DNA from 2 places in the Arenimonas aestuarii genome. Region 1 is predicted to be linked to the other one. Evidence: predicted binding sites of a transcription regulator. Region 1 holds the regulator's gene; the other holds the start of a gene.

Region 1 (16,005 bases):
TCGATGGCCAGGCTGATGCGCGCCAGTTCGCCGCCCGAGGCGACCTTGCGCAGCGCCCGCGGCGGCTGGCCGGGATTGGCGGAAACCAGGAACTCGCAGCGTTCGGCGCCCTGCGGCGTCGGGCGGGTGGTGTCCAGTGGCTCCAGGGCAACGGTGAACACGCCGCCCCCCATGCCCAGTTCGGCCATCAGGCTGGCCACGGCCTCGCCCAACTGGCTGGCCGCACGTGCCCGGGCCTGGCCCAGGCGGGCGGCGGTTTCATTCCATTCGCGGGCGGCGGCCTCGCGCTCGCGGCCCAGTCGCGCGGCACGCTCGCCGGCCCCGGCCAGGCCGTCGAGTTCGGCCTGCAGCTGGTCGCGGCGCTCGGCCAGCTCGTCCAGCGGCACGCGGTGCTTGCGGGCGAGGTCGTGCAGGCGGGTGAGGCGGTCTTCCAGCGCACGCAGGCGGTCGGGGTCGAGGTCGAAGTCGTCGTGAAGGCCTTCGATGCCGGCCGCGGCCTCGGCCAGCTGGATGCCGGCCGATTCGAGCAGGGAAAGCACCTCGGCCAGCCGCGGTTCGTCGCCGGCCAGGCGGGCCAGTTCGGCCTGGGTCTGGTGCAGCAGGCGCTGCAGGGACAGGCCTTCGTCGCCGGCCAGGCGGGCCAGGGCGACTTCGCAGCCCTGCAGCAGGCCGGCGGCGTTGGCCTGGCGGCGGTGCGCGGCGGCCAGTTCTTCCAGTGATTCCGGGTCCAGGGTCTCGGCGGACAGTTCCTGGACCTGGTGTTCGAGCCAGGCCAGGCGCTCGCCGACGTCGCCGGCGCGGGCCAGGTCGGCCAGCTCGCGGTCGATGCCGGCCCAGCGGCGGGCGGTCTCGCGCACGGCCTCGAGCAGCGGGCCGTGCCGGCCGAAGGCGTCGAGCAGGGCCAGCTGCTGGCCGCGGTCGAGCAGGGCCTGGTGTTCGTGCTGGCCGTGGATTTCCACCAGCAGGCCGCCCAGGGCCGAGAGCTGGCCCAGCGTGGCCGGGCGGCCGTTGATCCAGGCCCGCGAGCCGCCGTCGGCGCGCATGACCCGGCGCAGCTGGCAGGCATCGCCGTCGTCGAGTTCGTTCTCGCGCAGCCAGGCCAGCGCCGCCGGGGCGTCGCCCAGGTCGAATTCGGCCGCCAGCTCGGCGCGCTCGGCGCCATGGCGAACCACGCCGGCGTCGGCGCGGGCACCGGTGAGCCACATCAGAGCGTCCACCAGCAGCGACTTGCCGGCGCCGGTTTCGCCCGAGACCACGGTCATGCCCGGCCCGAAGGCCAGTTCCGCACGGCTGACGACGGCAAAATCCTGGAGGGTGAGGTGGCTGAGCATGCTGGCGGCGATTCTGCCTGAAAGCCCGAGCTTCGGCTGCCCCTGTCTCAGGGAACAAGACGCGGGCCCACCCGGTGGTGGGTAGGGCTTCGCCCCGGTCGGCGCCATGCCTTGCGCCGGGGCGCCGGCGGCCTTATCTATGGGCCATGGACTTCGACCTCGACCCACGCGCCCGGCGCCTGCTGCGTACCCTGATCGCCCAGCACATCCGCGACGGCGAACCCGTGGGCTCGCGCACGCTGGCCAAGCGCTCGGGCCTGGACGTCAGCCCGGCCACCATCCGCAACATCATGTCCGACCTGGAGGAAATCGGCCTGGTGTCGGCGCCGCACACGTCCGCCGGGCGCATTCCGACGGCCCAGGGCTACCGGGTCTTCGTCGACAGCCTGTTGCCGATGAAGCCGCTGCATGACGCCGAGGTCCAGCAACTTCGGGCCCTGTTGCCGGCCGGTGCCGGCACCCAGGCCCTGTTGTCGAACACCAGCGAACTGCTGTCGGCGATGAGCCAGTTCGTCGGCGTCGTCACCGTGCCCCAGCGCAGCCAGTTCGCCTTCCGCCACATCGATTTCGTGCCGCTCGACGGCCAGCGCATCCTGGTGATCCTGGTCTTCACCGACAACGAGGTGCAGAACCGCATCATCAGCCCGCGCCGGACCTACACCCCGTCCGAGCTCGAGCAGACCGCGAACTACCTCAACAGCCATTTCGCCGGCCAGCCGCTGGCCGAGATCCGGACCCGGCTGCTGCGCGACCTGCGCGCTACCCGCAGCGAGATGGAGCAGCTCCTGTCGGCCGCCGTCGAACTTTCGGAACAGGCGCTGGGCGGGGGTTCCATGCCCGAAGACATGCTGCTGGCCGGCCAGACCCGGCTGATGGGCGTGCAGGACCTGTCCGACATGGAGCGCCTGCGCGACCTGTTCGAGGCCTTTTCCCGAAAGCGCGAGATCCTGCAGCTGCTCGAGGGCACGCTCAAGGCCCAGGGCGTTCGGGTTTTCATCGGCGAGGAAACCGGCCTGGCCCAGCTCGACGCCTGCACCGTGGTCACCGCGCCCTACCACGCCCAGGGCAAGGTCCTGGGCGTGCTGGGCGTCATCGGGCCCACCCGGATGGCCTACGAGCGGGTGATCCCGATGGTCCAGGCCACCGCCGACCTGCTCGGTGCCGCCTTGAATCCCGAGCCGCCGGCCCCATAGGGGTATCCGACCCCCGCCGGACGCGGGGAAGCCACCGGATATCCCATGCAAAACCAGAACCCGAACCCGGACGCGCAGGCGCCCGACGACGCCGTCGAATTGGACACCGATTCCCTGGCCAACGAGCTCGAGCAGCTGCGTTCGGCCCTGGGCGACCTTCGCGAAGAGGCCCTGCGCGAGCGCGCCGAGCTCGACAACCAGCGCAAGCGCCTGGCCCGCGACGTCGACCAGGCCCGCCGTTTCGCCAACGAAAAGCTGCTCTCGCAGCTGCTGCCCGTGCTCGACAGCCTCGAAGCCGGGCTCAAGGCCGCCGGCGACGCCACCGGCCCGCTCAAGGACGGCCTGGAGCTGACCCTGCGCCAGCTGCTCAAGGTGGGCGAGGACAACGGCCTGGCCCAGATCAATCCCGAAGGCGAGGCCTTCGACCCCGAGTGGCACCAGGCCATCAGCCAGCTTGAGTCCCCCGGGGCCGAGCCGGGCAGCGTCCTGCAGGTCTTCCAGAAGGGCTACGCCCTGAACGAACGCTTGCTGCGACCGGCCCTGGTGGTGGTCGCCGCCGGCTGAGGGCTTCACGCCCCTTGAACACCCCGCGGCGGGCCCCATCTACCGAACATCCGCGGCCGCCGCCGCCAACACAGATACTGATCCTTCAGGGAGTAACACCATGGGCAAGATCATCGGCATCGACCTGGGCACCACCAACAGCTGCGTTTCCGTGATGGAAGGCGGCGTGGCCAAGGTCATCGAAAACTCCGAGGGCGACCGCACCACGCCTTCCATCGTCGCCTTCACCAAGGACGGCGAAGTCATCGTTGGCGCCTCGGCCAAGCGCCAGGCGGTCACCAACCCCAAGAACACCTTCTACGCCGTCAAGCGCCTGATCGGCCGCAAGTTCACCGACGCCGAAGTCAAGAAGGACCTCGACCTGGTGCCCTACGGCATCCTCGCCCATGAAAACGGCGATGCCTGGGTGCAGACCGCCGACGGCAAGAAGATGGCGCCGCAGGAAATCTCGGCCAAGGTGCTCGAGAAGATGAAGAAGACCGCCGAAGCCTACCTGGGCGAGACGGTCAGCGAAGCCGTGATCACCGTGCCGGCCTACTTCAACGACAGCCAGCGCCAGGCGACCAAGGACGCCGGCCGCATCGCCGGCCTGGACGTCAAGCGCATCATCAACGAGCCGACCGCGGCTGCGCTGGCCTACGGCATGGACAAGAAGGGCGGCGACCGCAAGATCGCGGTCTACGACCTGGGCGGCGGCACCTTCGACGTCTCGATCATCGAGATCGCCGAAATCGACGGCGAGAAGCAGTTCGAAGTGCTGGCCACCAACGGCGACACCTTCCTGGGTGGCGAAGACTTCGACGCCCGCGTCATCGACTACCTGGTCGACGAGTTCAACAAGGAGCAGGGCATCGACCTGCGCAAGGACCCGCTGGCCCTGCAGCGCCTGAAGGACGCCGCCGAGCGCGCCAAGATCGAGCTCTCGTCGAACCAGCAGACCGAAGTGAACCTGCCGTACGTCACGGCCGATGCCTCGGGCCCGAAGCACCTGAACATCAAGCTCACCCGCGCCAAGCTCGAGGCGCTGGTGGACGACCTGATCAAGAAGACCATCGAACCGTGCCGCGTGGCGCTCAATGACGCCGGCCTGCGCGCCAGCGACATCGGCGACGTCATCCTGGTCGGTGGCCAGACCCGCATGCCCAAGGTCAAGGCCGCGGTTGCGGAGTTCTTCGGCAAGGACCCGCGCCAGGACGTCAATCCCGACGAGGCCGTCGCCATCGGCGCCGCGGTCCAGGGCGGCGTGCTCGCCGGCACCGTCAAGGACGTGCTGCTGCTCGACGTCACCCCGCTGAGCCTGGGCATCGAGACCCTGGGCGGCGTGATGACCAAGATCATCGAGAAGAACACCACCATCCCGACCAAGGCGTCGCAGGTGTTCTCGACCGCCGAGGACAACCAGTCGGCCGTCACCGTGCACGTGCTGCAGGGCGAGCGCGAACAGGCCCGCTTCAACAAGTCGCTGGCAAAGTTCGACCTTTCGGGTATCGACGCCGCGCCGCGTGGCATGCCGCAGGTCGAGGTGTCCTTCGACATCGACGCCAACGGCATCCTGCACGTGTCGGCCAAGGACAAGAAGACCGGCAAGGAGCAGAAGGTCGAGATCAAGGCCGGTTCGGGCCTGAGCGAGGAAGAGATCGCGCAGATGGTGCGCGACGCCGAGGCGCACCGCGAAGAGGACAAGAAGTTCCACGAGCTGGTGACCGCGCGCAATGCCGCTGACGGCCTGATCCACGCCACCCGCACCGCCATCACCGAGCACGGTTCCAAGGTGCCCGGCGAGCAGCTGGCCGGCATCGAGACCGCGCTGTCCGAGCTCGAGACCGCGATGAAGGGTGACGACAAGGCCCAGATCGAGGCCAAGACCCAGTCGCTGCAGCAGGCGGCGCAGTCGCTTTACGCGGCGGCCGCCGGTGGCCAGGAAGGCGCGCCCGAGGGCGGCGCCGACGCGGGCCCGCAGGCGCAGGCCGAGGACGTGGTGGACGCCGAGTTCACCGAGGTCAAGGACGATGACAAGAAGTGATTATTCCTGCCGTGCCTGCGGCACGGCGGAATAATTGCCGCGGTTGGAGCCTCACGTTCGTGAGGCTCAACGCCGGCGGGGGCGGGTCACGAAGGTGGCTCGTCCCGATCGTTTTAGGGACAGGCTGGGGATTCGATGAGCAAGCGTGATTACTACGAAGTGCTGGGGGTTTCCCGCAGCGTGTCCGAGGATGAGCTGAAGAAGGCTTACCGGCGCGCGGCGCAGAAGTTCCACCCGGATCGCAATCCCGGGGACAAGGCCGCCGAAGCCAACTTCAAGGAGGCCAAGGAGGCCTATGAAGTGCTGTCGGACGGCGGCAAGCGCCGCATCTACGACCAGCATGGCCACGCCGCGTTCGAGAACGGCATGGGCGGCGGCAACCCGGGCGGCGGTTTTCACGACGTCAACGACATCTTCGGCGACATCTTCGGCGACATCTTTGGTGGCGGGCGCCAGCGTGGCCCGCGCCGCGGCGCCGACCTGCGCTACGTGGTCGAACTCGACCTCGAGGAAGCCGTGTTCGGCGTCGACAAGCGCATCGAGGTGCCGACCCTGGTGGCCTGCACGCCCTGCAATGGCAGTGGCTCTGAAGACGGCAAGGTCGAGACCTGCAGCACCTGCCGCGGTCGTGGCCAGGTCCGCATGCAGCGCGGCATCTTCGCCGTCCAGCAGGCCTGTCCGGCCTGCGGTGGCCGCGGCCAGACCATCGCCAAGCCCTGCAAGACCTGTCACGGCAATGGCCGCGTGCAGGACGAAAAGGTGCTGCAGGTGAAGATCCCGGCGGGCGTCGACACCGGCGACCGCATCCGCCTGGCCGGTGAAGGCGAGGCCGGCCCCCCCGGGTCGCAGCCGGGCGACCTTTACGTGGAGGTGGGCGTGCGCGAGCACCCCATCTTCCAGCGCGACGGCAACGATCTGTATTGCGAAGTGCCGGTGCGTTTCTCGCAGGCGGCGCTGGGCGCCGACATCGTCGTGCCCACGCTCGAGGGCGAGGCACTTATCAAGGTTCCGCACGGGACCCAGACCGGCAAACTGTTCCGCCTGCGCGGCAAGGGCGTCAAATCGGTGCGCAGCCACGGCACCGGCGACCTGCTGTGCCGGGTGGTGGTGGAAACCCCGGTCAACCTGACGGCGCGCCAGCGCGAATTGCTCAAGGACTTCGATTCCACCTTCGATGGCGAACACGGCGCCCGGCATTCGCCGCGCTCGAGCGGGTTCCTGGACGGCGTGAAGTCCTTCTGGGACCGCATGACGTCCTGAGGCCGCAAGCCCGCACCAAAAAACAAGGGCGCCCTGGGCGCCCTTGTTGTTTCAGGGACTGACGGGTTTTACTGCGCGGGCCGCACCATGCGCGCCGGCGGCTCGTTCACCGCGTAGGCCTCGAGCTTGTCGCCCACCACCGTTTCCAGGTGTTCGATGCGGCTTACCGGGGTCGGATGGGTGGAGAACATCAGCGCGACGCCAACATCGTCGGCCTTGGTGCCGTCCAGGGTGTGCAGCACGGTCGCCAGCGCGTAGGGGTTGTAGCCGCCGCGGGCCGAAATGACCATGCCGTGCACGTCGGCCTGGTGTTCGTCGCCCTTGTCCAGGCCACGCACGAAGATCTCGGTGCCGGCCTGGAAGGCCTTCTGGCCGAACATCCGCACGGCCTGGCTGTCGCTCCGGCCGGCCGCTTCACCGGCCAGTTCCGTGGCAAAAGCGGTGCCCATTTGCTTCTTGATGGCCTTCACCTGGTGGCGTTCGACCACGTGGGCGATTTCGTGCGAAAGCACGGCGGCCAGTTCGGCCTCGTCGCGCAGGCGGTCGTACAGGCCCTGGGTGATCAGGATGGTGCCACCGGGCAGGGCGAAGGCATTGACGTCGGTGCTGTCCATCACGCCGAAGCGCCAGGGCAGGTTCGGGCGCTCGGTCTGCAGCGCCAGCCACAGGCCGACCCGGTTCACGTACTGCTGCATGGCCTCGTCGCGCACCAGCGGGCGGGCGGCCAGCAGGCGGGCGGCGATGCCCCGGCCGAGCTCGATTTCGTCCTCGTCGGTGATCGGTGCGCTGGCATCGGCGGCCTTCTTGCCGAACTTGAAGAGCTTTTCCGCGTCACCGAGGCGACCGAAGCCGGCGGCGGGAGACGCCAGGGCCAACGCGACCAGTGCGGCCAGGAAATGTCTGGGTTTCATCGCTGCTTCCTCCGGCTGCGGCGGTCGGACTTGGGGTAGTCGACCTGGTGGGCTTCGAGGCTGGCGGACGTCGCGAACAGCCGGGCGTCGTCGGGCGCGACGGCCAGCTGGTCGAGCATTTGGACCTCGGAAGGCGCCGAGCCGGCATTGCGAAGTTTTTCCGGCGACAGGCCCTTGACGCCGGTGCTGACGGTATTGCCGCTCGATCCGGTGAGGAAGGCCGCCGCCAGCTGGTTGCCGCCACCGGCCTTCTTGCCGTCGGACGTGCCGGTGCGCAGGTTCAGCACCCGCACCCAGCCCTCCTGGCCCTCGGCGTTCTTGACCCCGGCCCAGGCGCCGTTGCGATCGGTGATGTCCACGGGCGCCTTGGCGCCCAGCTTGGCCACCACGTCGGCCGAGCCCAGGGGTTCGCTGCGCATTTCGGTGGCACGCAGGGTCGTGGCGGACTCGGCGAAGGCCAGCCCGCTGGCCAGGGTGGCGGCCAGCGCCAGCGCCAGCCGGGGAGTGGGGTACCTGCGTTGTGTTCTCACGGCGTGCCTCCTGCTCGGGATTGATCGGTGTTGCGTACCGGCTCGTAGAGCTCGACCGGCTTTTCGCGGCCCTTGACCTTGAATTGTCCGCGGTGGATGAATTTAAAACGGGAATTGTTGCCGCAAGCGGACTTCGTGGCGCCCGAAACCAGGATCCGGGCAACGCCCTTGGTGGTGCCCTCGATGCGGCTGCCCAGGTTCACGGTGTCGCCGATGGCGGTGTATTCCATGCGCGTGTCGCTGCCCAGGAAGCCCACCACGGCAGGGCCGGTATGCAGGCCGATGCCGACGTCGAAGTCGCCCAGGCCCTCGCCGTTGGCGGCCAGTTCGCGCTTGAACTCGTCCAGGGCCAGGGCCATGTCGAGCGCCGCCTCCACGGCCTTCGACGCATGCCCCGGCGTCTGTGTCGGAGCATTCCAGAAGGCCATGATCGCGTCGCCGATGAATTTGTCCAGGGTGCCGCCGTGCCGGAAGATCACCTCGACCTGGCGGCTGAAATAGCGGTTGAGCAGGTCCACCACCTGTTCCGGCGTGCGTGTCTCCGACAGCGTCGTGAAGCCGCGGATGTCGGAGAACAGGATGGTGATCTCGCGCGCCTCGGGCTTGCGTCCGCGGTCGAGTTCACCACTTTCGACCAGGCCCTCGACCACGCGCGGGTCCAGGAAGCGTCCGAAGATGCCGATCGTGGCCTCGCGCTGGCGGCGCTCGAGCCACTGCGATTCCACCGTGAGAAGGCCGTAGCCGACCCAGGCCAGCGCCAGCGCCGCGCCCACCGGCAGGTACAGGTTGGCGTCGAACGCGAACCAGGCGGCGGCCAGGGCGGCCAGGCTGGCTGCCCCCAGTCCCAGCCCCGACTGCAGCGGGCTGGCGCGCCGGTAGAAGGCCAGGGCCGTGCCCCCGGCCAGGACCAGCAGCAGGGGCCAGCGCGCGGGCCAGTCGCTGAGCCAGTCGCCGGCGCGCAGGTTGGCGACGGCGGTGGCGATGATGTGCGGACCGGGCGTGTGCTGGCCCAGCGGTGTTGGCCGGTTTTCATGCATGCCCGGCGCGGTGGCCGCCACCAGCACGATCTTGCCGGCCAGGGTCGGGGCGATTTGCGGCTCGCGCTGTTCCAGGTCCGTGAACAGGTCCAGGTAGGAGACCGTTGCCGGCGGCTGGCCGAACCAGTGCAGGCGGATGCGCTCCCGGTCGGGCAGGGCGGTGCCGGAAAAGCGGGCCAGGTTGGCGGCCATCGAGTGCAGGTGCCAGCCGGCGATGTCCTGGTAGATGCGCGCGTGCCGGCCGGTGCCGTCGCGGTCGGCTTCGAAGTTGATCAGCCCGCCGCGCCAGTTTTCCTCCGGCAAGGCCGCGGGCACCAGCAGCGTGGCCCTGGCATCAGGGTCCGCGCCGGCGGTTCTTTCGGCACCGAAGCTGGGCGGCAGCAGCGCCAATGGGGCCTGGTTGCCATCGACCAGGCGCAGCGAGGCGAAGAACAGGTTGTCCTGGCTGGATACGACCTCCTGGAAGGCGAGGTCACTATCGATGCCCAGCTTGTCGACTTCGTTGAACATGATGTCGAAGGCGACGGCCTTGGGCGCATGCGGCGCCAGGCCGGCGAGCAGCTCGGCGTGGATCGCGCGCGGCCAGGGCCAGTTGCCGGCGATTTCCTGGAGTTCATCCAGGCTCTTCTGGTCGATCGCCACCACCACGATGTCGCCGGGTGGAATACGCGACTGGGCATGTTTGGCCAGCAGCCAGTCGCCCAGCCGGTCGTCGACGCGATCCAGGGCCCCTGTGAGGTGCAATACCAGCGCCAGCACGGCCAGGGCCAGCAGCGGCAGCCGGATGGGCACATGGCGGGCGGAAGTCGTCCGCGACGGGACGGCGGCGCGTTCAGGCATGGCCGCGAGTGTAGCCGTTTGCCAGCGCCGGGCGCTTTCCGCTAGCGTCCGGCCATGGAAGAACCGCTCCCCATCCGCATCCTCATCCACGGCGCCAGCGGGCGCATGGGCCGCGCGCTGCTGCGCCTGGTCGCCGAACGGCCCGAACTGCAGCTGGTCGCCGCCGTTTCGCGCAGCGGCCAGCCGCTGGCGGAGGCGCCGGCCGGGGTGCCGGTGCTGCCGGTCGGGAAACTGGCCGAGGCGCCCGATTACGACCTGGCCATCGATTTCAGCCTGCCCGAAGGCTTCGGGCCGCTGGTCGCGGCCTGCCGGGCCAAGGGCGCCGGCCTGGTCAGCGGCACCACGGGGCTGTCCGACGCCCAGGTGGCGGCCATGGACGAGGCCTCGGAGCTCGTGCCGGTGCTGTGGTCGGCGAATTTCAGCGTCGGCGTGGCGGTGCTGCGGGCCCTGGTGCACCAGGCGGCAGCCGCGCTGCCAGGCTGGGACGCCGATATCGTCGAGTCCCACCACACCCAGAAGAAGGACGCGCCGTCGGGCACCGCGCTGTCGCTGGGCCAGGCGGTGGAGCAGGGCCGGGGCAGCCCGCCGCATTACGCCAGCCTGCGCTGCGGCGACATCGTCGGCGAACACCTGGTCCAGCTCACCGGCCCCGGCGAGCGCCTGGAGCTGGTGCACCGCGCCAGCAACCGCGACATCTTCGCCCGCGGCGCCCTGGAGGCCGCGGTGAGGCTGTCCGGGCGGGGTCCGGGCCGCTACGACTTCGGTGACCTGCTGCTGGCAGGCGGTCGGACCTAGGCCGGCGCACGCGGCGTTTCCCTTTTGGGGCCGGTGTCGCTAAACTTCCGGCTCGCCTGAACCCTCATCCGTACGGACATGGTCCTGCCCAGTCCGCGGGTGTTCGCACACCCGGCGAACGGGTTCCCCCAAGCAAGGCGATAGCCCGTGAACCAACCCGCAATCCTCGCGCTCGAAGACGGCACTGTATTCGAGGGCATCTCCGTAGGCGCCACCGGCAGCCGTACTGGCGAAGTGGTGTTCAACACCGCCATGACCGGCTACCAGGAGATCGTCACCGATCCGTCCTATGCCCGGCAGCTGGTCACCCTGACCTACCCGCACATCGGCAATACCGGCTTCACGGCCCAGGACGACGAGGCCGAAAAGCCCTGGGCGTCCGGCCTGATCGTGCGCGACGTGCCACGCCGCCCCAGCAACTGGCGCAGCCAGGCCTCGTTGCCTGAATGGCTGTCGGCCCGGGGCGTGGTGGCCATCGCCGGCATCGACACCCGCAGGCTGACCCGCCTGCTGCGCGACCGTGGCGCCCAGAACGGCTGCCTGGTCGCCGGCGACATCGACCGCGACGCCGCCATCGAGGCCGCCCGCAAGTTCCCTGGCCTCAAGGGCATGGACCTGGCCAAGGAAGTCTGCACCCGCGAGCGCTACAGCTGGACCGAAGGCTCGCTGGACCTCGATGCCAATGAATTCGCGCGCTTCGAGCCGCGTTTCCACGTCGTGGCCTACGACTTCGGCGTCAAGCGCAACATCCTGCGCATGCTGGCCGACCGTGGCTGCCGGGTCACCGTGGTGCCGGCGCAGACGCCGGCCGCCCAGGTGCTGGCGGAGAAGCCCGACGGCGTCTTCCTGTCCAATGGCCCCGGTGACCCGGAGCCCTGCGACTACGCCATCGCCGCCATCCGCGAAGTGCTGGCGGCGAAGGTGCCGACCTTTGGCATCTGCCTGGGCCACCAGTTGCTCGGTCTGGCCGCCGGTGCCCGCACCATGAAGATGAAGTTCGGCCACCACGGCGCCAACCACCCGGTCATCGACCTCGACTCCCAGCGGGTGATGATCACCAGCCAGAACCATGGTTTCGCGATCGACGAGGCCAGCCTGCCGGCCGGCGTCAGGATCACCCATCGTTCGCTTTTCGACGGATCCAACCAGGGCATCGAGCTGGCCGACGCCCCGGCATTCAGCTTCCAGGGTCACCCGGAAGCCAGTCCCGGCCCGCGCGACGTGGCCGGACTGTTCGACAAATTCGCCAGCATGATGTCAGCCAGGGGCTGACCTTAAATTTCGGGGAAGGAAACCATGCGTATTTTCGGGAAACTGCTGCTCACCGCGATGCTTGCCTTGCCGGCGCTCGCGCTGGCGAAGCCGCCGCAGCTGCCGGTCGGCGACTTCTTCAAGGATCCGGAGTTCACCTCCGTGTCGCTGTCGCCCAGCGGCAAGTACATCACCGTGTCGGTGCCCCAGGGCGACCGCACCGTGCTGGCGGCCTTCGAGGTCGACGGCATGAAGCTGGTGGGCAAGTGGGACTACGGCGAAAAGAAGCACATCGACCGGGTCAGCTGGGTCAGCGACGAGCGGTTCTTCCTCTATGTTTCGCGAAAGGTGGGACGTTTTGACGCCCGCGTAGGCAATCCCGACGTGTACGCCAGCAATGTCGACGGCACCAAGCGCATCGACATCCCCAACGGTGGCACCTACACCATCGTGGACAAGGTCTGGGAAGACCCGTCCAACGTGCTCGTTGTCCGTTCGGTCGACTCGGCGTTCCTCTCCAAGCTCAACGTCAACACCGGGCGCATCACCACCGTGGCCAGCGCGCCGCTGCGCATGGGCACCTTCATCCTCGACCACGAGGGCGAGGTGCGTTACGCCGTCGGGCAGGACGAAGAGGGCATCCGCGTCACCCTTCGCCGCAAGGACGATGGCTGGGAAGTCCGGAACCGCGCCGGGCTGGGCGACCCGATCCGCCGGCCCCTGGGTTTCAACGCCGAAAACACCGCGGTCGTCTTCGCCAAGAGCGACAAGGGCGAGCCGACCCGCCTGGTCCTGGCCGACCCGTCGGGCGGCGAGGAAACGCTGCTCTCGAGCAATCCCAACGTGGATCCGAACGGCGTGCTCCCCAGCAGCGATGAACGCGACATCCTGGCCGTCAGCTACCTCGACGGACTGCCGGGTTACAACTTCATCAATCCCGAGCACCCGGAGTCGAAGACTTATGCGGGCCTGATCAACGCGTTCCCGCAGCATGCGGTGCGCTTCGACGGCATCAGCCGCGATGGCCGCCTGGTCCTGTTCCGCACCTACAGCGACGTCGATCCCGGCGCCTATTACCTGTTCGACCGCCAGACCGGCCGGGCGCAGTTCCTGCTTGCCTCGCGCGACTGGATCGATCCCGAGCAGATGTCGCCGATGGATCCCATCGTCGTCACCGCGCGGGACGGCCGCAAGCTGCATGGTTACCTGACCATTCCCGTGAATTCCGATGGCCGCGACCTGCCGCTGATCCTGCACCCGCATGGTGGTCCCCACGGGCCGCGCGACGAGTGGGGCTTCAATCCCGAAGTGCAGTTCCTCGCCAATCGCGGTTATGCGGTCCTGCAGATCAACTTCCGTGGATCCGGTGGTTACGGCGACGAATTCCAGGGCGCCGGTTACCGCAACTGGGGCACCACGATGATCGACGACATGACCGACGCCGTGAACTGGGTGGTAGGACAGGGCATCGCCGACAAGAACCGGATGTGCACCTATGGCGCGTCCTATGGTGGTTATGCGGCCCTGCAAAGCGTCGTCCGCGAACCGGACATGTACAAGTGCGCCATCGGCTACGTGGGCCTGTACAGCATGTCGCTGTGGATGAAGGACAGCGACGTGGCGGAGAGCGAGTACGGCCGCAATTACCAGCGCGACGTGTTCCCTGAAACCGAGTCGGGCCGCGCCCTCCAGTCCCCCGCTTTCAACGTCGACCGCATCAAGGCCGCGGTGATGCTGGTGCACGGCGCCAAGGATCCGCGCGTGCCGATCTCCCAGTACGACTTCTTGCTCGACCGGCTGGAAAAGGCGGGCAAGCCGCCCGAGGTCAGGATCGTCGAGGATAAGGAAGGCCACGGCTTCTACGACTACGACAACCAGGTCGAGCTCTATACCGCCATGGAGGCCTTCCTGGACAAGCACACCCGTCCGGGCGCCAAGGCCCCGGCCGACGCCCCCTGAACGACAGGAGCCGCCCATGACCCCGCGCCTGACTTCCCTGCTGCTTGCCACCCTGCTGGCCGTCTTGCCCTCGTTCGCCGCCGCGACCGGGGCAGGGCGGGTCGACCGCCTCACCGACCTGGCGGTGCAGGCGATGCCGATGCACCTGGTGTTCGGACACTTCGCGGACCGCGACCCGCACTGGCCGGTGCAGGAAAAACCCGACGTCCTCGACGCCGGGCAGCTGGCCTGCCTGCGCGGCGAGCTCAGTTCCGCCGGTTACCGCCGGGTGATGCGCAAGAAGGTGCAGGAGTTCGCCGGGCAGGGCAACGAGACCATGGACCGGTCGATCCGCCTCATGGAATCGGGGGCGGCCCGGACGATGGGCACGCTGGTGATGGCCGGCGTGCAGCAGGAAATCACCGGCCGCAAGGTCGACGAAGCCGAAATCCTGAGCGCCAGCCGTCCGGAGGAGCTGCAGGCTTTCATGGAGTTCATGACCGATCCCGGGCATGCGGCCCTGCGCCGCGTGATCGGCATTGGCGATGCCTTCGACGCCGGCAGCAGCGTCGAGGAAAACAACACGCGCGGCGAGAAGGTGGGCGAGGATCTCGCCACCCGGCTCATCCTTGGCGGCATGGGCCGCTGCGACATCCCCACATCCGTGCTGTTCAACTGAGCCCACCATGCCCAAGCGTAACGACCTCAAGACCATCCTGATCATTGGCGCCGGACCGATCGTCATCGGCCAGGCCTGCGAGTTCGACTACTCGGGGGCCCAGGCCTGCAAGGCCTTGCGTGACGAAGGCTACCGGGTGGTGCTGGTGAATTCGAATCCGGCGACGATCATGACCGACCCGGACATGGCCGACGCCGTCTACATCGAGCCGATCAACCCGGCCACGGTCGAGCGCATCATCGCCAAGGAAAAACCCGACGCGCTGCTGCCGACCATGGGCGGCCAGACCGCGCTCAACTGCGCCCTGGACCTGGCCGACGCCGGCGTGCTGGACAAGTACAACGTCGAGCTGATCGGCGCCAAGCGCGAAGCGATCCGCATGGCCGAGGACCGCGAATTGTTCCGCGTGGCCATGCGCGAGATCGGCCTGGACTGCCCGAAGGCGGAAGTGGCCAAGTCGCTCGACGAAGCCATCCGCATCCAGGCGACCGTGGGCTACCCGACCATCGTCCGCCCCAGCTTCACCCTGGGCGGCAGCGGCGGCGGCATCGCCTACAACCGCGAGGAACTGGTCGAGATCGTCACGCGCGGCCTCGAGCTGTCGCCTACCCACGAAGTGCTGGTCGAAGAGTCGGTGCTGGGCTGGAAGGAATTCGAGATGGAAGTCGTCCGTGACACCGCGGACAACTGCATCATCGTGTGCTCGATCGAGAACCTCGACCCGATGGGCGTGCACACCGGCGACTCGATCACCGTGGCGCCGGCCCAGACCCTGACCGACAAGGAATACCAGCGCCTGCGCGACGCCTCTATCGCCGTGCTGCGCAAGATCGGCGTGGACACCGGCGGTTCCAACGTGCAGTTCGGCATCAACGCCGAGAACGGTCGCGTGGTGGTGATCGAGATGAATCCGCGCGTGTCGCGCTCCTCGGCCCTGGCGTCGAAGGCCACCGGTTTCCCGATCGCCAAGATCGCCGCCAAGCTGGCGGTGGGTTACACCCTGGATGAACTGCGCAACGAGATCACCGGCGGCGCCACGCCGGCGTCGTTCGAACCGACGATCGATTACGTGGTCACCAAGATCCCGCGTTTCGCCTTCGAGAAGTTCCCGGCCGCCGATTCACGCCTGACCACCCAGATGAAGTCCGTGGGCGAGGTAATGGCGATCGGCCGCTGCTTCCAGGAGTCGATGCAGAAGGCCCTGCGTGGCCTGGAGACCGGCAAGGTCGGTTTCGATCCCACCGGCGATGCCGGCCGGGGCGAAGAAGGCCTGGTCAAGATCCGCCGCGAGCTCAAGGAGCCCGGCCCCGACCGCCTGTTCCAGGTGGCCGAAGCCTTCCGTGCCGGCCTGTCGGTGGATGACGTGTTCAAGCTGAGCTTCATCGATCCCTGGTTCCTGGACCAGATCGAAGAAATCGTCGCCGCCGAGAAGGACGTCGCCGACGCCGGCCTGGCCGGGCTCGACGCGGCATCGCTGCGCCGGCTCAAGCGACTGGGTTTCTCCGACGCCCGCCTGGCCCAGCTGACCGGCACCGGCGAAGCGGCGGTGCGCGCCCTGCGCCGCGCCTTCGGCGTGCGCCCGGTGTACAAGCGCGTGGACAGCTGCGCCGCCGAGTTCGCCACCCAGACCGCCTACCTGTATTCCACCTACGA
Region 2 (16,005 bases), on a different contig from region 1:
GCCGGCTTCCAGAATGTGGCCGCGAAGGCGGCCGCCAGCGCGACCAGCGCCGCCCAGGCCAGGCGCCGCGGCCAGGGCGACCGCGGCGGCGTGACGGGTGCCGGCTCGTCCTCGTCGCGAAGGACCCGGCTGCGCAGCCCGGACAGCGCTTCGACATGGTGTGCCGGCAGCGTCTTCACCTGGCGGTGCAGGCGTTCGCGCAAATGCGCCAGCGCGGCGTAGCTGACACCCGCCTCGCCCAACTGCTGGAGCGCGCGCTGCAGGGCGAAGCGGTACGTCGGCTCGGCCACGCCCAGCACCTGGGCGGCGTGGATGAAGTCCAGGCCACCCACCAGGCGCAACAGCAGCGCGGCCCGCGGCCCGGCGCCCAGATGGGAGAGTTCGGGCTCCGGGGCCTGGCCGCCGGAAAGTTCGGCCTGCGCCAGCAGCAGCGACCAGAAGCCCGCCGGCCAGCCCGAGAGTGGCGTCACCGCCGACACCGACCGAAAGGCGCGCATGGCGCGCCCCACGGAAACCATGGCCTGCTCGTCGCTGCCCGACTGGACCTGGGCAAAGACGAAGGCGCGACGCTCTATGCCGCGCAGGAAGGCCGCCAGGGCCGGGGAGGGAGTCAGGGAAGCAGGCATCGGGGGGTCAGAATTCACCCCCTATTCTAGCCAGCGAGTGCCCCGAAACGCCGGTTGACATGTGGGAAATTCGCGCTCAGCCAAGCCCGGCGCGGCTTCCGGCGTGGAACGTTGTGCACAGCGGCAACCGGTGTCCGTGAATCCACGCCTTCACACCCCTGCGACGCCAGGTTACCGATTCGTGGCATATATAACCTATTGATTTACATTGAATATGTCAGCGTGGTTAAAAAATCGCCAACCCAAGGTGGGGGCCGTGGCCATGGGGGTGCGCACTGGTGGCCGCGCTCCCTTCCACAGACTTATCCACAAGAAATGTGGATAAAGGCGTTTCGTTTTTCTGAACAGTGGCTTACCTGTCCTTTGTGATGCATTTGGCAGCATTGCGTCGCAAGTCTCCTTTGTTCCACAACCCACAGTCGGAGCACGGTCGCAAGCTAGACTTCGCGGATGCCTTTTCCCCCTGACATCCTGCGCGTCGCCCTGCCGGTGCCGCTGCCGCGGGAATTCGACTACCTGCCGCCGGACGGCCAGGTGGCCGGGCCCGACTGGCTGGGCTGCCGGGTGCGGGTGCCGTTCGGGCGCGGCGGCGGCGAGCAGGTCGGCCTGGTGGTGGGCACGGGGCCGGGCAGCGGCGACCCGGACGCCCTCAAGGCCGCCCACGAGCGTCTCGATGCCGAGCCGCTGCTCCGGGGCGAACTGTTCGACAGCCTGCGCTGGGTGGCCGCCTACTACCACGCGCCGCTGGGCGAGGTGATCGCCACTGCCCTGCCGGCCGCCCTGCGGGCCGGCCAGCCCTTGCCGGACACCCGCCGCCACGGCTGGAGCGCCACGCCGGCCGGGCAAGAGGCGGCGGCCCGTCCCGGTCGCGATGGCCGCCCGCGACGGCTGCTGCTCGACTTGTGCGCCGGCCCGCGCGACGAAGACGAGCTCGACCAGCGTTCTCCCGGCTGGCGTGCCGCTGCGCGCGCGCTGGCCGAGCGGGGCCTGGCCGAACGGATCGTGCTCGAGGGCATCCAGGCGCCGCGTCCGGTCGCCGCGCCCGAACCCACGCCCGGCCAGGTGGCCGCCATGGAGGCCTTGCGCGCCGGCGAGGGGTTTCGGCCGGTGCTGCTCGAGGGCGTGACCGGCAGCGGCAAGACCGAGGTTTACCTGCAGGCCATCGCCGACTGCCTGGCCGCTGGGCGCCAGGCACTGGTGCTGGTGCCCGAGATCGGCCTGACACCGCAGGCACTGTCGCGATTCCGGGAGCGCCTTGGCGTGCCGGTGCTGGCGTTCCACTCCGGCCTGGGCGACGGCGAACGCGCGCGCGCCTGGGCCGACATGGCCAGCGGCCGGGCGCGGGTGTTGGTCGGTACCCGTTCGGCCGTGTTCTGCCCGCTGCCCGACGCCGGCCTGCTGGTCGTGGACGAAGAGCACGACGGGTCCTACAAACAACAGGACGGCGTGCGCTACCACGCCCGTGACCTGGCCCTGGTGCGCGGCAGCAAGCTGGGCGTTCCGGTGCTGCTGGGCAGCGCCACGCCGTCGCTGGAATCGCTGCACAACGCCCTCTCGGGCCGCTACCGGCACCTGCGCCTTGGCGAACGCGCCGGCGGCGCGCGGCCACCGGCGGTGCGCGTGCTCGACGTGCGCAAGCGCCCGCTGCGCGACGGCCTGTCCGAAGCCCTGCTCGAGGCCGTGGGCGCCTGCCTGGCACGCGGCGAACAAGCCCTGGTGTTCAAGAACCGGCGCGGCTACGCGCCGGTTCTCATCTGCCACGACTGCGGCTGGAGTGCGCACTGCGCCCGCTGCGATGCCGCCATGACCGTACACGCCGGCGGCCGCCGGCTCGTCTGCCACCACTGCGGCGCACGGGCAACGCCGCCCAACGCCTGCCCCGACTGTGCCAGCCTGGCGCTGCAGCCGCAGGGGGCCGGTACCGAGCGCCTGGAACAGGCCCTGGCCGCCCGCTTCCCCGAGGCTTGCCTGGTGCGCGTGGACCGGGAAACCACGCGTCGCCGAGATGCCCTGGAACACCACCTGGCCCGGCTTGGCGACGGGCCCGGCATCCTGGTCGGCACCCAGATCCTGGCCAAGGGCCACGACCTGCCGCGGCTCACGCTGGTGGCGGTGGTGGGCGTGGACGAGGGCCTGTTCAGCGCCGATTTCCGCGCGGGAGAAAAACTCGCCCAGCTGCTTATCCAGGTGGCCGGTCGCGCCGGTCGTGCCCGGCTGCCCGGGGAAGTGGTGCTGCAAACCCACCACCCCGACCATCCGCTGCTCGGAACGCTTCTCAACGGAGGCTACCCGGCGGTCGCCGCGCTGCAGCTTGCCGAACGCGAAGCCGCCGCCTTCCCGCCCTACGCCCACCTCGCCCTGCTGCGCGCCGAGGCCAGCACCGAGGCCGAGGTGCAGGGTTTCCTGCACGAGGCCCACGCGGCATTCGAAGGGCGCGAGGGCGTGCATGCCAACGGGCCGATGCCGGCACCGATGGCCCGCCGCGCCGGCAAGGCGCGCGGCCAGCTGCTGGTGGACGCCAGCCAGCGAAATGCCCTGCATGCCGCGCTGCGCGACTGGCTGCCGGCACTCCGGGCGCTGAAGTCGGCCCGGCGCGTGCGCTGGTCGCTCGACGTGGACCCAACCGACCTTTATTGACGAAGGCTGTTTATCTGCCGGTCCCCGGGGCGCCGTCTTCCTGTCGAACCATCAGGTGCAGGCGCAGGCCAGGCGAAAGCTGGTGCAGGTAGAGCGCCCCGTTGAGCGCGAGCACGCGATCGCGCATGCCGGTGATGCCGTTGCCGGGCAGCAGGCGATCGAGCCGGCCGAGGCCGTCGTCGCGGATGTCCAGGAACACCCAGAGCGCGCGGCGGCGCCGGCTGATGCGCAGCGTCAGCTGGCAGCGCCGGGCATCGGCGTGGCGCACGATGTTGGTCACCGCTTCCTGGGCCATGCGATAGACGGCCGTGGCGTGGGTGATATCTAGCTGCCCGAGCAGGCGGGCATCACCCTCCAGGCGTACGTCCATCCGCAGCCCCGCGTCCTGGGCGAGGCGCCGCACGCTGCCGCGATCGACCGCACCGAACAGTCCCAGCTGCTCCAGGCCCGCTGGCCGCAGGTCGGCGAGCACCCGGCCGATGTTGCGCTGCATGGTGCGGGTGATCTCGAGCAGCAGGTCGGCCATGCCGGGCCGGCCGGCGCTGGCCAGGTGCGGGGTGGCCAGCTTGAGGTGGGTTTGCAGTGCAGCCAGGTTCTGGCCGAACTCGTCGTGCAGCTCCCTGGCCAGGCGCTGGCGCTCGCTTTCCTCGAGCTGCAGGTTGCGCAGCGCGGCGACCTGCAGTTCGTCGAGCAAGCGGTGCTCTTGCCGGCGCGCCCGCACCAGGTCGGCGGCCTGGCGCCTGAAATCGTCCACCGAGGCACCGAACAGCAGGGTCAGCGCGCCAACCACGGCCACATAGGCCTGGCTGACGATCAGGCTAATGCGTGGGTTGCCCAGGGCTTCCTCGAGCGCCACCGCGGCGCTGATCAGGACAATGGCCGCCACTGCCCCGCGCCAGCCCTGCCAGAGCGTGAATACCACCACGGCGGCGACCAGCAGCAAGCGATAGAGTTCGGCGAACTCGGAGTCGGGGAATGCCAGGCCCAGCCACAGGTACAGCCCGGCCACCGGTCCCAGGATGGCGGCCGAGCGCACCAGCACCGCCAGCGACGGCGGCGCGTGCGGCGCCGACGGCGTGCAGGGCCAGTACGCCAGCGGCGCCACCAGCAGGATGCCGATGAAGTCGCCAAGCATGTGGCGCAGCAGCAGGTTGCCCAGCAGCGACGCGCGACTGGCCTCGCCGAACGGTGCCGCGCCCGCCAGTTCGCGCAGGTCCGGGCGCCAGGATTCCGGACTGGCCACGGCCACCACCACCTCGACCACCGCCATGCCGGCGGCGGCGACCAGCGCCGCGACATGGATCAGACCGATGCGCGACAGGCTGACTTCGGCGCCTGGCCGGATGTCCCAGGCCCGCAGCAGGATGACGCCCGACATGACCAGCAGGGGTTCGGCCACGGCGGTCAGCGGGCCGGTATGCGGATGCGAGACCATCGCCGCGGCCAGCGCCCAGGGCCACCAACGCCGCGGGAAACACCAAAGTGTGATGAACAGCAGACCGGTGCCGAGCTCCCAGTGGTAGAAATCCAGCGCCGCGATCCCCTGCAGCACCGCCGCGAACAACAGGCCGCCCAGGACCCCGGCCAACAGGTAGCGCGGGCGCGTCCAGGCCCAGGCCTGCACCTTGTTGACCATGTCCAGCGTCGGGATCCGTTTTCGCATTCGCCGCTAGCTTAGCGGTGCGAAATCGGCGCCGCTGGGAAATTTTCTCGCCGTTGTGCCTGACGGCTTTGCCAGACTGTCCGAATGCCACGCATCCTGCTCATCGATGACCACGCCATGGTGCGCGAGGGCTTCCGTCGCCTGCTCGAGGAGGCCGAAGGCTTCGAGGTGGTGGCCGAGGCCGGCACGCCGGGCGATGCGTTGGCCGCGGTCCGCGAACACGACCCTGACCTGGCCCTGGTCGACCTCAGCCTGGGTTTTCAGACCAGCGGGCTGGTGCTGCTGCTGCAATTGCACGAGTCGCACCCGCGCACGCGCTGCGTGGTATTGAGCATGCACGATGACCCGGGGCTGGTGGTGCGCGCGCTCGAACGCGGTGCCGCCGGCTACTTCAGCAAGGCCGTCGCCGCCGAAGAACTGATCGAGGGGCTGCGCCGCGTGATGAACGGCGAACGTGTGCTCAGCACCGACCTGGCACCGCCCAGGGCCGACGGCGAAGTATCCGCACTGACCCAGCGCGAGCGCGAAACGCTGCGCGGGCTGCTGTCCGGGCTTCCACCCAAGGTGGTTGCGGCAGCGCTCGGCATCAGCGACAAGACGCTCTACCGCCACCGCGCCAACCTGATGGAAAAGCTCGGCGCCCGGCATCCCGGCGAACTGGCGCGCATCGCCCGCGAGCGCGGGCTGCTGGTGGACCCGGACTGAGTCCGGAAACGACAACGGCCCCTCGCGGGGCCGTTGGTGGTGTTACATGCGGCGGCGTGCTCAGGCCGCGAACAGCGCCCGCATCTTCTTGAGCGCATTGGCCTCGACCTGGCGGATGCGTTCGGCGGAAACGCCGTATTCGTCGGCCAGTTCCTGCAGCGTGGCCTTGGGCTCACCCAGGAAGCGGCGCTTGAGGATGTCGCGCGAACGCTGGTCCAGGCCGGAAAGGCCTTCGCGCAGCAGTTCGAGCTGGTCGTCTTCGTGCGATTCGCGCTCGTAGGCCATTGCCGGGTCTTCGCCGCTGTCGCGCAGGTAGGCCACCGGCGACGGCGGGCCGTCTTCGTCGCCGTTGTCGGGCGCATCGAAGCCGATGTCGCGACCGGACAGGCGCGATTCCATTTCCAGGACCTCGCGCTTGGAGACGTTGAGGTCCTTGGCGACCGCGGTGACCTCGGCGTCGTTCATCCAGCCCAGGCGCTTCTTGGACTTGCGCAGGTTGAAGAACAGCTTGCGCTGCGCCTTGGTGGTGGCGACCTTGACGATGCGCCAGTTGCGCAGGATGAATTCGTGCATCTCGGCGCGCACCCAGTGCACGGCGAACGACACCAGGCGTACGCCCTGGTCGGGGTCGAAACGCTTGACCGCCTTCATCAGGCCGATGTTGCCTTCCTGGATCAGGTCGCCCATGCCCAGGCCGTAACCCTGGTAGCCCCGGGCCACGTGCACCACGAAACGCAGGTGCGACATCACCAGCGCCTTGGCGGCGTCGAGGTCTTCGTCGTCGCGATAGCTGCGGGCCAGGGCCTGCTCGTCTTCAACCGACAGCACCGGCACGCGGTTGACCGCGGCGATGTAGGCGTCGAGCGAACCCAGCGCGCTGGGGATCGGCAGGTTGTTTGCGATAAGGGCCGTGGTGGTCATGCGATCCTCGTTCATGGGTCCGGAGTTTAGCACTCGGGCAATAAGAGTGCTAAAGAGGCACAAAGTTCCCTGTCCGTTCCATGAATGGAACGACCTCTCCCCTGGCCGTTCCGCTGATCTGGGGTCGCCCGGGCCGGGTTCAAGGGCTGGCCGGGTCGGCCTGCGCCAGCAGGGCCTCCACCGCCGCCCGCGACGGCAGCGACCAATCCACCGGGGCCTTGCCGGCTACCTGCAGCCAGCGGTTGGCCTTGCTGAAGTGGCCGCAGCCCAGGAAACCCCGGTGCGCCGACAGCGGCGAGGGGTGCGGGGCCCGCAGCACGCAGTGCCGGCCCTGCAGCAGCTTGCCCTTGGCCTGGGCGTAGGCGCCCCAGAGCATGAACACCAGGCCTTCCTTTTCCCGGTCCAGCGCCTGGACGATGGCGTCGGTGAAGCCCTCCCAGCCCTTGCCCTGGTGCGAGCCGGCCCGGCCTTCCTCGACGGTGAGCACGGCATTGAGCAGCAGCACGCCCTGGCGGGCCCAGGGCAGCAGGCAGCCGTGGCCGGGCGGCGCATGGCCCTGGTCGGCCTGGATTTCCTTGTAGATGTTGACCAGCGACGGCGGCACCGGCACGCCCGGCAGTACCGAGAAACACAGGCCGTGGGCCTGGCCGGCCCCGTGGTAGGGGTCCTGGCCGAGGATGACCACCTTCACCTGGTCGAAAGGCGTGGCGTCGAGCGCGGAAAAAATGCGCGGGCCCGGCGGGAAGATGTGCTTGCCGGCTGCTTTTTCCTTACGCAGGAACGCCGACAATTCCTGCATGTCGGGGCGCTGCAGGTAGTCGCCGACCCGGGCCTTCCAGCCCGGTTCCAGGCGGACGCGGTCCCCGGCCACCCTATTTGCCGAGCTTTGCCCGCAGCAGCCGGCCAACCCGCAGCTGGAACAGCAGCTTGGTGACCAGAAGGCGTTCTTCGATGGGCTTTTGCACCAGGTCGTTGGCGCCGGCGCGGAGCAGGTCGCTCTGGTTGGACGGGTTGGCGTCGCCGGTCATCACCAGCACCGGCAGCAGGCCCTTCACGTAGCCGAACTCCTCGCGGATGGACTTGAGCAGGTCCTTGCCGGTCAGTTCGCCCTTCAGGTAGACGTCGGTCAGCACCACGTCCGGGCCCGGCACCTTGCCCTGCGCGCGGGCCGTTTCCAGGTGGGCGATGGCGTCCTCGACGCCGGTGGCGTGGGTGACGGTGAGCCCGTGCTTTTCCAGCATGCGCCGGGTGGCCATGGCGACCACGCGGCTGTCCTCGACGTAGAGCACTTCGCCGCCGGCCTCGGATTCGGGGGCCACGTAACCCTTGATGAAGGCCGCCAGGGCGTTGAAGCCCAGCGACTTGTCGAAATAGTCGGTGACGTCGTCGCTGATCGAGCGGCTCTCCAGGCGCTCCTGCACATCGCCGGAGACCACGATGATCGGGATGTAGGCCTGGGGCGTGTGCTCGCGCAGGTAACGCGCCAGGTCCAGGCCATCCATGTCGGGCAGGCGCAGGGCCATGGTGACCAGGTTCACCGCGCCGGCCTGCAGGGCGGCCTTGGCCTCCTCGCCGGTTTCGCAGCCGACGAACTCCATGTCGGGCAGCTGCTGGCGCAGGACGCCTTCGATCATCTTGCGCACGACCTTGGAGCCGTCCACGACCATGATGCGCGGGCTGGAGGTGTCGAAGCTTTTGAAACTCGGGTTGCTCATGTCACACGTCCGTAGGACGGGTCCGACGTAGATGATGCCCGGTTGCGAGCCACGCGCCCAGCCACCCCATCGCCGCGGCGCCCAGGAGCAGGGCCGCAGTGCCCCGCCAACCCGGCCCGGAAAGGGCGAACTGGCTGCCGTAACTGGCCACCAGCGCGGTCAGGCGGCCCTGCAGCAGGACGCCGGCAGCCGCCAGCAGCACCAGCGCCAGCGTGCCCGCGGCCAGGCCATACCAGGCGCCCAGGTACAGAAACGGCCGGCGAACGAAGCCATCGGTGGCGCCCAGGTGCTGGAGCACGGCGATTTCCTCGCTGCGCGCGCCGATGTCCAGCCGCACCGTATTGCCCACCACCAGCAGCACGCCCAGGCCCAGCAGCACGGCCACCACCTGCACCACGCGCTCGCCGAAGGCCAGCCAGGCGGTGAGGCGCTGGCGCCAGAGGGCGTCGTGCTGCACCACTTCGGCCTCGGGCAGGGCACGCAGGGCGTCGGCCAGGGCGCTGCCGTCGTCGTCGCCGGCCGGCGACACCACCAGCACGTAGGGCAGCGGGTTGCCTTCAAGCACCTCGAGGGCGCCGGCGAGGTCGCTCATTTCGCGGAATTCAGCCAGGCCGTCGTCGGGCGTGCGCACGGCCACCGCGGTGACGTCGGGACGGGCGCGCAGTTCTTCCGACAGTGCTTCGACCCGTTCGCCGTCGATGTCGACGTTCAGGAACACACCGATGTCGCGCGATTCGCTCACCGTGCCGGAAAAACGCTCCAGGTTGCCCAGCGCCAGCGCCAGGCCCAAAGGCAAAGCGATGGCCACGGCCATCACGCCCACGGTCAGGCTGGTGGCCACCGGTCGCTGCAGCAGGCGGCCGAGGCTGGAGAACAGGGAATACAGGTGCTGTTCGCGCCAGGCGCGCAGGCGCGCGCCCAGCCCCCCGGACTTGACCCGCTCGGCGGCGGCGGGACGCGGGCGATTCTCGACCTTGGCGTTCACGCCGCCAGGTCCTCGGGCGAGATGTCGTCCACCAGCTTGCCGTGGTCGAGCACCAGCACACGCTGGCGCATGCGCTTGACCAGGGCCAGGTCGTGGCTGGCGATGATCACGGTGGTGCCGGACGCCGGCAGCGCGGCGAAGAGCTGCATGATTTCGGCCGCCAGCTGCGGGTCGAGGTTGCCGGTGGGTTCGTCGGCGACCAGCAGCTGAGGCTGGGCGACCAGGGCGCGGGCGATGCCCACGCGCTGCTGCTCACCGGTGGAAAGCTGCAGCGGCAATGCGCGTTCGCGGTCGCCCAGGCCGACCTTGTCGAGCACGGTGCGCACGCGCTTGCCGACTTCCGAACGCGGCGTGCCGGCGATCAGCAAAGGCAGGGCGACGTTGTCGAAAACGCTGCGGTCGGTCAGCAGGCGGTGGTCCTGGAACACCACGCCGACCTGGCGCCGGTGCAGCGGCACCTTGCGGCCGCGCACCTTGGCCAGGTTGCGTTCGTTCACCAGCACCGTGCCCCGGCTTGGGCGCTCGGACAGGTGCACCAGGCGCAGCAGGGTCGACTTGCCGGCGCCCGAGTGGCCGGTGACGAAAAGCATTTCGCCTTCCTCCACCGCGAAGCTGACGTCGCTCAGCGCCGGCGCGCTGCCGGCGTAGGTCTTGGTGACGTTGTCGAAACGCAGCAGGGCCATGCGGGCGCGGGGCGGTCAGTGTTTGCCGGGCGGATTGCGCTTGACCAGGCTGCTCAGGCCCGCCTTGATGCGACCGAGCAGGGACGGCTTGGCCTCACCGCCGGGCTTGGTGGCCGGCTTGGCGTCGGGCTTCTTGCGGGCCGGCTCCTTGCGCGGGGCGTCGCCACGCGGCGCGGCGGCACCGGCCTCGGCGCCGGCTTCGCCGACCGGGCGACCCCGGCGACGGCGACGGCGCTTGCGGGCCGGCGCGTTCGGATCTTCCTGCATCGGCGACGACGGCGCCGGACGACGGGCCGGACGCTCGACGCCGGCTTCGGCCGGCGCGGTCGGGCTGGCCACGGGCGCGCCTTCGGAACCCTCGGCCTCGACCGGACGGCGCTCGCGGCGCGGACCGGCGCCGGCACCACGGCCGCCACCACCCGAACGGCTGCCTTCGCGGCCACCCGTCCGGCTGCCGGAACGACTGCCGCCACGGCGTTCGTCCTCGGCGGCCTTGGCCTCGCGGACTTCGCGGTAGATGGCGCTGACGCTTTCGGTTTCGCCGGCCTCGTCGCCTTCGACCGGACGCGGCGTGCGCGGCATGGGAATGAGCAGTTCGGCGGTGACCTGCTCGACCGGCAGCTTCTGTTCGATGTAGGCCTCGATGTCGGGCAGCGACATGGCGTAACGCTCGCAGGCGAAGCTGATCGCGTCGCCTTCGGCACCCAGGCGCGCGGTGCGGCCGATGCGGTGCACGTAGTCCTCGGCGTCGAACGGCAGGTCGTAGTTGTAGACATGCGACACGCCGTCGATGTGCAGGCCGCGGGCGGCGACGTCGGTGGCCACCAGCAGGTCCAGCTGGCCCTTCTGGAAGCGGCCCAGCAGGGTTTCGCGCTTTTTCTGCGGCACGTCGCCCGACAGCACGCCGACGCGGAAGCCGGCGCGTTCGAGCGCCTTGGCCACGCGCTCGACCCAGACCTTGGTGTTCACGAACACCATGGTGCGCTGGCCTTCGCTGCGGGTGAGCAGGCCGATCAGCAGCGGGATCTTTTCTTCGTCCGACGGCAGGTACACACGCTGCCGCACCCGGGCGGCGGTGATCGTCTCGGTTTCGACGACCAGCTTCTCGGGTTCGTTCATGTGTTCGTAGGCCAGCTCCAGCACGCGGTGGCTGAGCGTGGCGCTGAACAGCAGGGTCTGGCGTTCAGTGCGGATCGGCATGCGCCGCAGCAGGAAGCGGATGTCCTTGATGAAGCCCAGGTCGAACATGCGGTCGGCTTCGTCGAGCACGCAGACCTCGCAGGCGTGCAGGGACACGACTTTGTGCTGCTTGACGTAGTCGATCAGGCGGCCCGGGGTGGCGATGATGACGTCCACGCCCTGCTGCAGCAGCTCGCGCTGCTTGTCGTAGTCGACACCGCCGTAGACCAGGGCGAAGCGCAGGCCCAGGTCGGAGCCGAACTTCACGGCGTCCTTGTGGATCTGGATGGCCAGTTCGCGGGTGGGGGCGAGGATGAGGGCGCGCGGGTCTTCGGGCTTGCGGTCAGCCAGGGCCGGGCGGGTCAGCAGCCGGTTCATCAGCGCGACCAGGAAGGCCAGGGTCTTGCCGGTGCCGGTCTGGGCCTGGCCGGCGACGTCACCGCCCGGCAGGGCGATCGGCAGGGTCAGGGCCTGGATGGGGGTGCAGCGGGTGAAGCCTGCGGATTCGAGGCCGGCCTGGAGGTCAGGATGCAGCTCGAAACTGGAAAAAGCGATATCGGTCAGTGGTTTGTCGGACATGTAGGTCTCTGGTTGCGCGTCTCTGCGCTTGCGCGGCCTGGCCGGGGGGTCGCAAACTGCCCTGAACCCGGGGCCGCCGATGGCGGTTGATTTACCGTTCGAAGCGCCCCAGTTTACCCCAACGGCAGGCCCGACCGGGCCGCCACCTTCAAGTAAATCAGGAGTTTGACGCATGAGCGACCAGGTGCTTCATGTGGGTGACACCGACTTCGAGGCCCAGGTGCTCCAGTCCGATACCCCGGTGCTGGTGGATTTCTGGGCCGAGTGGTGCGGTCCCTGCAAGATGATCGGCCCGATGGTGGACGAGTTGGCCGACACGTACGCCGGCAAGGTCAAGGTGGTGAAACTCAACATCGACCACAACCCGCAGGTGCCGCGCCAGTACGCCGTGCGCGGCATCCCGACCCTGATGCTGTTCAAGGACGGCAAGGTGCACGCCACCCAGGTCGGCGCGGTGGGCAAGGCCCAGCTCGCGCAGTTCGTCGACAAGGCGCTTTGACGCGTCCCGCCCCGGTCCCCCGGGGCCCCGCGGGGGCCGGGCGCTTGTCGCGCCGCCCCCCGCGGTGTTAGTTTGAAGGTCATTCGGGCGCCCTGGGCGCCGATGTCTTGCCATACCCCCTTCCTCCCCACGCTCGCGTTCGCGAGGTGAATCCTGTGTCCGAAAACGAAACCGACTCCGGCGCCAGCGCCGAGAAGCGTCCGCGCAAATCGCGCGCCGCAAATCCCAACAACGACGCTCCGTCCGCCGATTCCCCGGCAGCGGCGCCCGTGCCTGTCTCGGCACCGGCCCCCGAGCGCGCCAAGGCTGAACCTGCTGCTTCCGGCGATGCCGGCGGCGGTGGCGGCCAGGGCGGCGGCGGTGGCCAGTCCGGAGGCGGCCAGTCCAGTGGCGGCCAGGGCGGCAACGACGACGGCGGCCAGCAGGGCGGCGGCGACGGTGGCCCCCAGGGCGGCGGCGACCGCGGCCGCGAAGGCCGACGCAACCGGCGCGACCGATTCCGCGACAAGCGCGACCGCTTCAAGGGCCGCGAAGGCGGCGGCGGTGGCGGTGGCATGCCCGGCGACGACGAAGGCAATGCCAATGGCGGCAACGGCGGCCAGAACGAGCGCCCGCTGCCCCAGCTGCCGCCCGACTTCCCGGTCTACAGCCTCAACGACCTCAAGCGCATGCCGGCCTTCAAGCTGCTCGAGATCGCCGACAAGCTGGGCCTGCACGAAGGCGTGGCGCGCATGCGCAAGCAGGACGTCACCTTCGCCCTGCTCAAGGTGCTCACCCGCCACCCGCAGGGCGTGGCCGGCGACGGCGTGCTGGAAATCCTGCCCGACGGTTACGGTTTCCTGCGCTCGGACGACGCCAGCTACCTGGCCGGCCCGGACGACGTCTACATCTCGCCCAGCCAGATCCGCCGCTTCAACCTGCGCACCGGCGACGAAATTTCCGGCCGCATCCGCAGCCCGAAGGAAGGCGAGCGTTATGTCGCCCTCAACATCGTGGACACCATCAACGGCGAACCGCCGGAGGCGTCCAAGGGCAAGGTGCTGTTCGAGAACCTCACCCCGCTGTTCCCGCGCGTGCGCTTCAAGCTCGAGCGCGGCAATGGCTCGTCCGAGGACATCACCGGCCGCGTGATGGACCTGATGTCGCCGATCGGCAAGGGCCAGCGCGCCCTGATCGTGTCGCCGCCCAAGGCCGGCAAGACCGTGCTGATGCAGAACGTGGCCCAGGCCATCATCCACAACCACCCGGACGTGCATCTGATCGTGCTGCTGATCGACGAGCGGCCCGAGGAAGTCACCGAAATGCAGCGCACCGTGCGCGGCGAGGTCATTTCCTCGACCTTCGACGAGCCGGCCGCGCGCCACGTGCAGGTCGCCGAGATGGTGATCGAGCGCGCCAAGCGCCTGGTCGAGCACAAGCGCGACGTCGTCATCATGCTCGACTCGATCACCCGCCTGGCCCGCGCCTACAACACCGTGGTGCCCAGCTCGGGCAAGGTGCTCACCGGTGGCGTCGACGCCAATGCCCTGCACCGCCCGAAGCGCTTCTTCGGCGCGGCCCGCAACGTCGAGGAAGGCGGCTCGCTGACGATCATCGCGACCACGCTGGTGGAAACCGGCTCGAAGATGGACGAGGTGATCTACGAAGAGTTCAAGGGCACGGGCAACTCCGAAGTGCACCTGGACCGCCGCATCGCCGAAAAGCGCGTCTACCCGGCCATCAACATCAACCGCTCCGGCACCCGCCGCGAGGAGCTGCTGATCGAGCCGGACATGCTGCAGAAAATCTGGATCCTCCGGAAGCTGCTGCACCCGATGGACGAACTGGCCGCGATGGAGTTCCTGCTCGAGAAGATGAAGAACACCAAGTCCAACGACGAGTTCTTCTCCTCGATGAAGCGCTGAGGCCCCGGCCACCGCGCAATGAAAAAGCCGGCCTTCGGGCCGGCTTTTTCGTGGCGCCGGGAAACCGGCGAACCAGGACCTGCAGCACACCATCCCGGGAACGAGGCTTCAATGGCCGCCCGACCGGAGCATAATCTTGCCATGCACGCCTCCAGCGGTTACCTCGGTCTCCTGCTCGTTTTCCTGATCGCCGCCGTGATCGCGGTGCCGCTTTTCCGGCGACTGGGCCTGGGCGCGATCCTGGGTTACCTGGCCGCGGGCGTGGCCATCGGCCCGGATGGCCTGTCGCTGGTGCCCGACCCCGACGACGTGCTGGCGGCCTCCGAGCTCGGCGTGGTGATGCTGCTGTTCGTGATCGGCCTGGAGCTGAGCCCGGCACGGCTGTGGGTGATGCGGCGCAAGGTGTTCGGTACCGGCGGCCTGCAGGTGTTCGTATCGGCCGCGGCCATCGCCGCGATCGCCGCGATGGGCGTGGACGGCTGGAAGGCGCCGCTGGTGATCGGCATGGGCCTGGCGCTCTCGTCCACCGCCGTGGGCCTGCAGCTGCTGGCCGAACGCAAGGAGCTCACCACCGAACACGGCCGGGTGGCGTTCGCGATCCTGCTGTTCCAGGACCTCATCGCCATCCCGCTGCTGGCGGCGATCCCGCTGCTGGGCGCGGCCAAGGCACTCGAGCGTTCGGCGCCGCCGCTCGACAGCGTGGTGATCGCGGTCGGCGCGATCCTGGCGGTGGTGATCGGCGGGCGTTTCCTGCTTCGGCACCTGCTGCGGGTGGTGGCCAGGGCGCGTTCGGTGGAGGTGTTCACCGCCAGCGCGCTGCTGGTGGTGGTGGGCAACGCCTGGATCATGGACCAGGCCGGGCTGTCGATGGGCCTGGGTGCCTTCCTGGCCGGCGTGCTGCTGGCCGAGTCCGAGTTCCGGCACGAACTCGAATCGCATATCGAACCCTTCAAGGGCCTGTTCCTGGGCCTGTTCTTCATCGCCATCGGCATGAGCATCGACCTGGACGTCATCGCCGACCAGCCGGCGATGATCGCGGCGGGCGTGCTGGGCCTGCTGGCGCTCAAGATGGCCGTGCTGCTGGCGGTGGGGCGGTTCACCGGTGGCCTGGACTGGCGCCAGGCCGTGCAATTGGGCGCGGTGCTGGCCATGGGCGGCGAGTTCGGCTTCGTGGTGTTTTCCGAAGCCCTCAAGGCCGGGCTGATGGACGCGCAGCTGCGTGACCAGCTGTTCGTGGTCATCGGCCTGTCGATGGCGGCGACGCCGCTGATCCTGCTGGTGGTCTCGCGCTGGCTGCGCGAGCACCCGTCGGAAGAAAAGAAGCGCGAGCCCGATGACATCGACCACGAGCACCCGCGCGTGATCATCGCCGGGTTCGGGCGGGTCGGGCAGATCGTCGGGCGCATGATGCGCGCCCAGAAGATCGCCTTCACCGCCCTCGAAAACAGCGCCGACCAGGTCGACGTATCGCGCCGCTTCGGCACCAAGATCTACTACGGCGACCCGGCCCGCCCCGACCTGCTGCGCGCGGCGCACGCCGATCGCGCCGAGGTGTTCGTGCTGACCACCGACGACCCCGACGCGAACGTGCGCACCGCCCGCCTGGTCAAGCGCATGTACCCGCACCTGAAGGTGTTCGCGCGCGCGCGCAACCGCCAGCATGCCTTCCGGCTGATGGACCTGGACGCCGATGTCACCCGCGAAACCTTCCACTCCAGCCTGGTGATCGGCCGCAAGGTGATGCAGGCCCTGGGCGTGCCGGAGGAAGAAGCCGAGCGCAATACCGAACGTTTCCGCCAGCACGACGAGCAGCTGCTTCGCCGCCAGCACCTGGTCTACGACGACGAGGCGGCGCTGGTGGCGTCCTCGCAGGAAGCCCTGGTGGACCTGGAAACGCTGTTCGAGGCCG

What was found. The regulator HrcA, encoded in region 1, represses chaperone genes, less so after heat shock. The targets are predictions, from matches to a motif close to TTNGCACTCNNNNNNNNNGAGTGCNAA.
Region 2: the regulator HrcA is predicted to act here: its motif matches at 6,579-6,605, upstream of rpoH (RNA polymerase sigma factor RpoH).

The regions. Positions count from the first base shown of each region.
Region 1 is NZ_BAAGTW010000004.1:362,292-378,296, forward strand. It holds gene recN (DNA repair protein RecN) at 1-1,331, opposite strand, end outside; gene hrcA (heat-inducible transcriptional repressor HrcA) at 1,478-2,524, shown strand; gene grpE (nucleotide exchange factor GrpE) at 2,570-3,088, shown strand; gene dnaK (molecular chaperone DnaK) at 3,189-5,111, shown strand; gene dnaJ (molecular chaperone DnaJ) at 5,247-6,371, shown strand; gene ACYVJH_RS02575 (M48 family metalloprotease) at 6,440-7,282, opposite strand; gene ACYVJH_RS02580 (SH3 domain-containing protein) at 7,279-7,812, opposite strand; gene ACYVJH_RS02585 (CHASE2 domain-containing protein) at 7,809-9,689, opposite strand; gene dapB (4-hydroxy-tetrahydrodipicolinate reductase) at 9,744-10,484, shown strand; gene carA (glutamine-hydrolyzing carbamoyl-phosphate synthase small subunit) at 10,632-11,756, shown strand; gene ACYVJH_RS02600 (S9 family peptidase) at 11,781-13,694, shown strand; gene ACYVJH_RS02605 (hypothetical protein) at 13,711-14,352, shown strand; gene carB (carbamoyl-phosphate synthase large subunit) at 14,360-16,005, shown strand, end outside.
Region 2 is NZ_BAAGTW010000006.1:407,790-423,794, reverse strand. It holds gene ACYVJH_RS11465 (DUF3106 domain-containing protein) at 1-626, opposite strand, end outside; gene ACYVJH_RS11460 (primosomal protein N') at 1,077-3,263, shown strand; gene ACYVJH_RS11455 (histidine kinase) at 3,274-4,926, opposite strand; gene ACYVJH_RS11450 (response regulator transcription factor) at 5,011-5,631, shown strand; gene rpoH (RNA polymerase sigma factor RpoH) at 5,692-6,567, opposite strand; gene ung (uracil-DNA glycosylase) at 6,692-7,423, opposite strand; gene ACYVJH_RS11435 (response regulator) at 7,425-8,267, opposite strand; gene ftsX (permease-like cell division protein FtsX) at 8,269-9,189, opposite strand; gene ftsE (cell division ATP-binding protein FtsE) at 9,249-9,935, opposite strand; gene rhlB (ATP-dependent RNA helicase RhlB) at 9,951-11,693, opposite strand; gene trxA (thioredoxin TrxA) at 11,866-12,192, shown strand; gene rho (transcription termination factor Rho) at 12,348-14,096, shown strand; gene ACYVJH_RS11405 (monovalent cation:proton antiporter-2 (CPA2) family protein) at 14,238-16,005, shown strand, end outside.